DNA from 2 places in the Pseudomonas asiatica genome. Region 1 is predicted to be linked to the other one. Evidence: predicted binding sites of a transcription regulator. Region 1 holds the regulator's gene; the other holds the start of a gene.
What was found. The regulator sigma-54, encoded in region 1, starts transcription at its own class of promoters, with help from an activator protein. The targets are predictions, from matches to a motif close to ANTGGCATNNANNTTGCTNT.

Region 1 (4,208 bases):
GCGGTGACCATCCAGTACCAGTCGCAGAAGGACATGGTGATCCTCACCGACCGCGCCAAGGTCGAGAACGAAGGCAACACCACCGAAGGCGAGAAGATCGTCTACAACACCCAGACCCAGGTGGCAACCGCCGGTCGCGGTGGCAACGTGACCTCGCCGCGTCAGCGTATCGACATGGTGATCCAGCCCAAGAAGAAGGCCGAGTAAATGGCAACCCTCAAAGCCCAGCACCTGGCCAAGAGCTACAAGGGGCGGCAAGTCGTACGTGACGTCAGCCTGTCGATCGACAGCGGCCAGATCGTCGGCCTGCTCGGCCCCAACGGCGCCGGCAAGACCACCTGCTTCTACATGATCGTCGGCCTGGTCCAGGCCGATCAGGGGCGCGTGCTGATCGACAACCTCGATGTCAGCCACCAGCCCATGCACGGTCGCGCCCGCGCCGGCATCGGCTACCTGCCGCAGGAAGCCTCGATCTTCCGCAAGCTGTCGGTGGCCGACAACATCATGGCCATCCTCGAGACCCGCAAGGAACTCGATCGCGACGGCCGGCGCAAAGAGCTGGAAAGCCTGCTGCAGGAGTTCCACATCAGCCACATTCGCGACAACCTCGGCATGAGCCTGTCCGGTGGTGAGCGCCGCCGCGTGGAAATTGCCCGCGCGCTGGCGACCGCACCCAAGTTCATCCTGCTGGACGAACCGTTTGCCGGTGTCGACCCGATTTCGGTCGGCGACATCAAGCAGATCATCCATCACCTCAAGGCCAAGGGTATCGGTGTACTGATCACCGACCACAACGTGCGTGAGACCCTGGATATCTGCGAAACCGCCTATATCGTCAACGATGGCCGGCTGATCGCCGAAGGCGACGCCGAAACCATCCTGGCCAACGACCTGGTCAAAGAGGTTTATCTGGGCCACGAGTTCCGGCTCTGAGCCCGGCACGCGCCTGGAGTACTGGCAAATCGCCCTGAAACCCGGGGTAAAGTGTTACGGTGCTCTAGGCAAACGCTACAATTTAAGGCATAAAACTTGCTTGATCTGGCGCCCCGGCGCCCTCGTGTAGTGGATGGCGCATGCGCGCCGGCGAACAAGGTATTAAGCCCCAGCCATGAAACCATCGCTCGTCCTAAAAATGGGCCAGCAACTGACGATGACACCGCAGTTGCAACAGGCCATCCGCCTGCTCCAGCTCTCCACCCTGGACCTCCAACAGGAAATCCAGGAAGCGCTGGAGTCGAACCCGATGCTCGAACGTCAGGAAGACGGCGACGACTTCGACAACAGCGACCCGATGGCGGACAACGCCGAGAACAAGCCGGCCGCCGAAGTCCAGGACAACAGCTTCCAGGAAAGCACTACCAGTGCCGACACCCTGGAAGACGGTGAGTGGAGCGAGCGCATCCCCAACGAACTGCCGGTCGACACCGCCTGGGAAGACATCTACCAGACCAGTGCCAGCAGCCTGCCGAGCAACGACGACGACGAGTGGGACTTCACCACCCGCACATCGGCCGGCGAAAGCCTGCAAAGCCACCTGTTGTGGCAACTGAACCTGGCTCCGATGTCCGACACCGACCGCCTGATCGCCGTCACCCTGATCGACAGCATCAACGGCCAGGGCTACCTGGAAGACACCCTCGAGGAGATCTGCGCCGGTTTCGACCCGGAGCTGGATATCGAGCTGGACGAGGTCGAAGCGGTGCTGCACCGCATCCAGCAGTTCGAGCCAGCCGGCGTTGCCGCCCGTACCCTGGGCGAATGCCTGTTGCTGCAACTACGCCAACTGCCCGCCAGCACCCCGTGGATGGCCGAAGCCAAGCGCCTGGTCACCGACTTCATCGACCTGCTCGGCAGCCGTGACTACAGCCAGCTGATGCGTCGCATGAAAATCAAGGAAGACGAGCTGCGCCAGGTCATCGAGCTGGTACAAAGCCTCAACCCGCGCCCCGGCTCGCAGATCGAGTCCAGCGAGCCCGAGTACGTGGTGCCCGACGTCATCGTGCGCAAGGACAGCGACCGCTGGCTGGTGGAGCTGAACCAGGAGGCCATTCCGCGCCTGCGCGTCAACCCGCAGTACGCCGGGTTTGTGCGCCGGGCCGACACCAGCGCCGACAACACCTTCATGCGCAACCAGCTGCAGGAAGCGCGCTGGTTCATCAAGAGCCTGCAAAGCCGCAACGAAACCCTGATGAAGGTGGCCACGCAGATCGTCGAGCACCAGCGCGGCTTCCTCGACCACGGCGACGAAGCGATGAAGCCGCTGGTACTGCATGACATCGCCGAAGCGGTGGGCATGCACGAGTCGACCATTTCGCGGGTAACCACGCAGAAATACATGCACACCCCGCGTGGCATCTACGAACTGAAATACTTTTTCTCAAGCCACGTCAGCACCTCCGAAGGCGGAGAATGCTCGTCTACGGCGATCCGCGCGATCATCAAGAAACTGGTTGCGGCGGAAAATCAGAAAAAGCCATTGAGTGACAGCAAGATCGCTGGTTTACTGGAGGCACAAGGCATCCAGGTAGCCCGTCGCACCGTCGCCAAGTACCGCGAGTCCCTCGGCATCGCACCGTCGAGCGAGCGCAAGCGACTGATGTAGCCCCTGAGATGTGCCACAGCGTTTGTGGGGCAGGTGCAAGACCTGCCTCTTTATGCACGGGCAACAAAGGAGAAGCTGTATGCAAGTCAATATCAGTGGACAGCATGTAGAAGTCACCCAGCCACTGCGCGATTATGTGCTTGAAAAGCTCGCTCGCGTGGAAAGTCACTTCGACAAGATCACCAACGTGCAGGTCATCATGAAAGTCGAGAAGCTGCAGCAGAAGGTCGAGGCGACCTTGCAGATTCCCGGCGGCGAAGTGGTTGCCAACGCCGAACACGAAGACATGTATGCAGCGATCGACGCCTTGGCCGACAAGCTCGACCGCCAACTGAAAAAACACAAGGAAAAACAGCAAAGCCTGCTGCAAGGTGCAGCTGCCCGCTGATCCCCCTCATCCATGATCCGACTTGAAACCATCCTGACCCCCGGCCGTTCCCTCGTGAACGTGCCGGGCGGCAGCAAGAAGCGCGCCCTGGAAAAGGTCGCCACCGTCATCGCCGAACAAGTGCCCGAACTGGAGATGCAAGACGTCTTCGAAAAACTGGTCGCCCGGGAAAAACTCGGTTCGACCGGTTTCGGCAACGGCATCGCCATCCCGCACTGCCGGCTTGAAGGATGTTCCGCTCCGGTCAGCGCCCTGCTGCACCTGGAAGCCCCTATCGACTACGACGCCATCGATGGCGCGCCGGTGGACCTGCTGTTCGTCCTGCTGGTGCCTGAAGCCGCCACCGATGCCCATCTGGAACTGCTGCGCCAGATTGCCAGCATGCTCGATCGCAAGGAGGTCCGTGATCGCCTGCGTGCGGCCACCAGCAGCGAGGCCCTGTTCCAGGTTGTCCTGGACGTACAGAACGAGCACTGAACATGCGCCTGATCATCGTCAGCGGCCGGTCCGGCTCCGGCAAGAGCACCGCCCTCGATGTCCTGGAAGACAACGGTTTCTACTGCATTGACAACCTGCCCGCCGGGCTGCTGCCACAGCTGGCGGAAAATGCACTGATCAATACCGAGTTGCTGCAACCCAAGGTCGCCGTGTCGATCGACGCGCGCAACCTGCCCAGCCACCTGACGCGCTTCCCCGAGTTGCTCGAAGAAGCCCGCGCCCGGCATATCCAGTGCGACGTGCTGTACCTGGATGCCGACGAAGACATGCTGCTCAAGCGCTTTTCGGAAACCCGCCGGCGCCACCCGCTGACCAACGCCAACCGCTCGCTCGCGGAAGCGATTCGGGTGGAAAGCGAATTGCTGGGGCCGATTGCTGACCTGGCCGACCTGAAGATCGATACCACCAGCCTGAACCTGTACCAGTTGCGTGATTCGATCAAGCTGCGCCTGCTCAACCAGCCCGAGCCTGGCACCGCGTTCCTGGTCGAGTCGTTCGGTTTCAAGCGCGGAATGCCGGTCGATGCCGACCTGGTGTTCGATGTGCGCTGCCTGCCCAACCCCTACTGGAAGCCTGAGCTGCGTGAGCACTCCGGCCTCGACCAACCGGTAATCGACTACCTGGCCGCACAGCCGGATGTCGAAGAGATGTTCAACGACATTTCCAGCTACCTGCTCAAGTGGCTGCCCCGCTTCGCCGCCAGCAACCGTGCCTACGTCA
Region 2 (4,208 bases), 690 kb from region 1:
GCAACGGAACGAAAAAGACGCCGCTACCCGCTCCACGTGGGTGGAGGGGAGAGCGACGTCTTTGTCGGGATCAAGTGGGCAACCGCCGTTGGCTACCGGTGATATTTGTTCAGCAAGAGATGGGCCAACTCTGAGAAGTTGCAGTCCCCTTGTAGGAGCGGCCTTGTGTCGCGATGGGCTGCGCAGCAGCCCCAGGATCTCAGCTTCGCGGCAGAGATTGCCGGGGCTGCTGCGCAGCCCATCGCGACACAAGGCCGCTCCTACAGGGACCGCGTGAAGCAGGTTGCTAGCCCAGCATCTCGTGCATGGCAATGATCTGCTCGGCCACCTGAATCAGCTTCTGCTGCCGGCTCATGGCCTGGCGGCGCATCAGGGTGTAAGCCTGTTCTTCGTTGCAGTCCTTCATCTTCATCAGCAAACCCTTGGCCTGCTCGATGCGCTTGCGCTCGGCCAGTTGCTGGTCGCGCGCAAGCAGCTGCGCCTTCAGCGCCTGGTCGCTTTCGAAGCGGGCCATGGCCACGTCCAGGATCGGTTGCAGCCGCGCGGCATGAATGCCTTCGACGATGTAGGCGCTGACCCCTGCCTGGATCGCCTGGCGCATCACCCCAGGGTCGTGCTCGTCGGTGAACAGCACGATCGGCCGCGGCTGGTCACGACTGACCAGGACCACCTGTTCCATCACATCGCGGTCCGGTGAGTCGGTATCGATCAGCACCACGTCCGGGCGCACCGTTTCGACGCAGGCGGGCAGGTCGATGGTCAGGTCCGGGGCTTCGATGACCTCGAAGCCGGCCTCGCTCAAGGCCGCCTTGAGGCGGCCGAGTTTGCTCTGGGTGTCGTCGATCAGCAGGATGCGCAACATGAATGGTCCCCCTCACGCGCCGACACGGGCATCAGGCAGGTCGCCCAGTGCATGCAGGCTGAAACTGCGGGCATAACCGTAGGGGTCACTGCCGTCCCAGCGGCTGCCATCGATCAGCAGGCTGCTGCGCATCGGCTGCTCGGGGCAGGCCACGCCGAGGCTTTGTGCCGCCTCGCCATACAGTGCCAGCTGCTGGACCTGGCGGGCCACGCCGAGGTAGTCGGGGTCGTCGCGCAGCAGGCCCCAGCGGCGGAACTGGGTCATGAACCACATGCCGTCGGACAGGTACGGCAGGTTGGCCCGGCCATGATCGTGCAGGCGCAGGGCGTGCGGGTCTTGCCAGTGGTTGCCCAGGCCGTCGTGGTAGCTGCCGAGCAGGCGTGGTTCGATACTTGCCAGCGGGGTGGCCAGGTAGGCGCTGCCGCTGAGCAGTTGCGCAGTGCTGCGGCGGTTCTCCGGGCTTTGCTCGATGAAGCGGCTGGCAGCGAGGACCGCCTTGATCAGCGCGCGGGCGCTGTTGGGGTATTGCTCGGCAAAGGCGCGGGCGCAGGCCAGGACCTTTTCCGGGTGGTCCGGCCAGATCGACTGGCTGGTGGCCAGGGTGAAGCCCTGGCCCGTGGCTACGGCATCGGCAGCCCAGGGTTCGCCCACGCAGAAGCCGTCGATGCGCCCGGCCTGGATATGCGCGGCCATCTGCGCTGGTGGTACCACCACGCTGTCGACGTCGCGCAATGGGTGGATGCCCTGGCTGGCCAGCCAGTAATACAGCCACATGGCGTGGGTGCCGGTGGGGAAGGTCTGGGCGAAGGTGAGGCGTGCGCCATGCTGGTGCACCAGGCGCGCCAATGCTTCAGGGTTGGTCACGCCTTTGCGCTGCAGGGCCGGGGACAGGTTTATGGCCTGGGCGTTCTGGTTCAGCCCCATGAGCACGGCCATGGCGCTGGCCGGTACACCGCCGATGCCCAGGTGCACGGCGTACACCAGGCCATACAGGCAGTGCGCGGCATCCAGCTCGCCGCTGACCAGCTTGTCGCGCAGCCCGGCCCAGGAGCCCTGGCGCTTGAGGTTGAGGGTAAGGCCGTGCTGCTGGGCGAAGCCCTGGGTGGCGGCGACTACCACCGAGGCGCAGTCGGTCAGGGCCATGTAGCCGATGTTCAGGCTGGGCTTTTCCGGCGCGTCGCTGCCGTTGACCCAGGCCAGGGGCGTTGCTCGGGGTACAGTGTTCACAAGGTTCCTCGCCCGTACTGATAAGGCTGTGGGCTTTTCCGGTGCAACCGATGTGCCATCTGGCAGCCTCCCTGTGGAGCAACTGCCTTGTGCCGCCTGCATTGGCCTCATCGCCGGCAAGCCAGCTCCCACAGATACAGCACAGGTCAGCCCTTGTGTTGTTCCTGTGGGAGCTGGCTTGCCGGCGATGGGCTGCGCAGCAGCCCCACGATTTGCTGTCATGCCGGCCTCGCGCTGGCTATAATCGCCCCCTCATTCACCCCGAGCCTTGCCCGCCCATGTATACCCTGGCCCGCCAGCTGCTGTTCAAGCTTTCCCCGGAAACCTCCCACGACCTGTCCCTGGACCTGATCGGCGCCGGTGGCCGTCTTGGCCTCAACGGCATGCTGTGCAAGCAGCCGGCGGCTTTGCCGGTTACGGTCATGGGCTTGAACTTCGCCAACCCGGTGGGCCTGGCGGCCGGCCTGGACAAGAACGGCGCGGCCATCGACGGTTTCGCCCAGCTGGGCTTCGGCTTCGTCGAAATCGGCACCGTCACCCCGCGCCCACAGCCGGGCAACCCCAAGCCGCGGCTGTTCCGCCTGCCGGAGGCAACGGCCATCATCAACCGCATGGGTTTCAACAACCTGGGCGTTGATCACCTGCTCGGCCGGGTGCGGGCTGCGCGTTACAACGGCGTGCTGGGCATCAACATCGGCAAGAATTTCGACACCCCGGTGGAGCGTGCCGTCGATGACTACCTGATCTGCCTGGACAAGGTGTACACCGACGCCAGTTACATCACGGTCAACGTCAGTTCGCCAAACACCCCGGGCCTGCGCAGCCTGCAGTTCGGCGATTCGCTCAAGCAGCTGCTCGATGCCCTGGCCGAGCGCCGCGAGCAACTGGCCGGCACGCATGGCAAGCGCGTACCTCTGGCAATCAAGATTGCCCCGGACATGCGCGACGAAGAAACCACCCTGGTGGCCGCCGCGCTGATGGAGTCGGGCATGGATGCGGTGATCGCCACCAACACCACGCTGGGGCGTGAAGGTGTCGAAGGGTTGCCGTACGGTGGCGAGGCGGGCGGCCTGTCGGGCGCGCCGGTGCTGGAGAAGAGCACCCATATCGTCAAGGTGCTGGCGGGCGAGCTGGGCGGCAAGCTGCCGATCATTGCCGCTGGCGGCATTACCGAAGGCCGCCATGCCGCCGAGAAGATCGCTGCCGGGGCGAGCCTGGTGCAGATTTATTCGGGCTTCATTTACAGAGGGCCAGCGTTGATTCGCGAGGCGGTGGACGCTATCGCTGCGATGCCGCGGTGACCTGGCCGTCCCATTCGCGGGCGAGCCCGCGAAGAAGCCAGCGCGGATATGGATTCGAAGTCATAAAAAAGGGCCCCATCAAGGGGCCCCTGGGCCTTCGCCCGCCGCCCGGATAGGGCGTGCATGGTAAATCGAATTCAGTGTCCTCGTTCAGCCAACGGCGTGATTTTCGTTGAGTCTATGGATGCCAGCGGTGCCAGTCATTCCGTCCCAGTTATCACCGCGACCTTCACGCCAGCCGTTGATCCAGGCTTGGCGAACAGAAGGAAGATTGAAGGGGCAAAGTTCGCGGGATTTGCCGGTGACCCCGTATTGGTAGCCACGTGAATATGCTCTTTCCAACGGATCACGCTTAAGTCTTCTCATAGGGTGTTGCCCTCACTTGTTGACTGTAATGTCCCGTCGGCCTCTCCGAGGCCGGGCAGAGTCTTTCTGCCGGTGTGCGCTCGCTGCCGGCGTGGCGAGCTGAAAGTGCCACCTCGTTGCGAAGTGGCCTGAGACCAGTTCTATCGAATGCGAGTCACCGTGTGAATGATCGATTTGTCATAAGCACGTAACCTTTCCAAGGGTGAGGGGATAAGTAAATAAATGCGACTCAACCTTGTTTAGCGTTGAGGCCGCTATGATCAGGCTTTGCCGATCATTGACGTCATTTCGCCAGCGTTTCTCGCGGATGACAGAAATAATTTGAAATGCGACGAAGGGTCACATCGGCCCCGGTATCGCCAGAATTTTTCGTACTGCCTGATGATCTAAGCTGTCTTTGCCACTGGGCCAAGCACAGATCGGTCAGGCGGCCCGGCCTTTCACCGCGCGCG

Region 2: a site for sigma-54 is predicted at 2,130-2,149, ahead of ABNP31_RS07900 (CmpA/NrtA family ABC transporter substrate-binding protein). Genes of this name have one in related genera too.

What each region holds. Positions count from the first base shown of each region.
Region 1 is NZ_CP157874.1:1,044,505-1,048,712, reverse strand. Features, by position in the region: gene lptA (lipopolysaccharide transport periplasmic protein LptA) at 1-207, shown strand, start outside; gene lptB (LPS export ABC transporter ATP-binding protein) at 208-933, shown strand; gene ABNP31_RS04815 (RNA polymerase factor sigma-54) at 1,109-2,602, shown strand; gene hpf (ribosome hibernation-promoting factor, HPF/YfiA family) at 2,682-2,990, shown strand; gene ptsN (PTS IIA-like nitrogen regulatory protein PtsN) at 3,003-3,467, shown strand; gene rapZ (RNase adapter RapZ) at 3,470-4,208, shown strand, end outside.
Region 2 is NZ_CP157874.1:1,730,765-1,734,972, forward strand. Features, by position in the region: gene ABNP31_RS07895 (ANTAR domain-containing response regulator) at 287-862, opposite strand; gene ABNP31_RS07900 (CmpA/NrtA family ABC transporter substrate-binding protein) at 875-2,089, opposite strand; gene ABNP31_RS07905 (quinone-dependent dihydroorotate dehydrogenase) at 2,368-3,390, shown strand; gene rmf (ribosome modulation factor) at 3,541-3,756, opposite strand.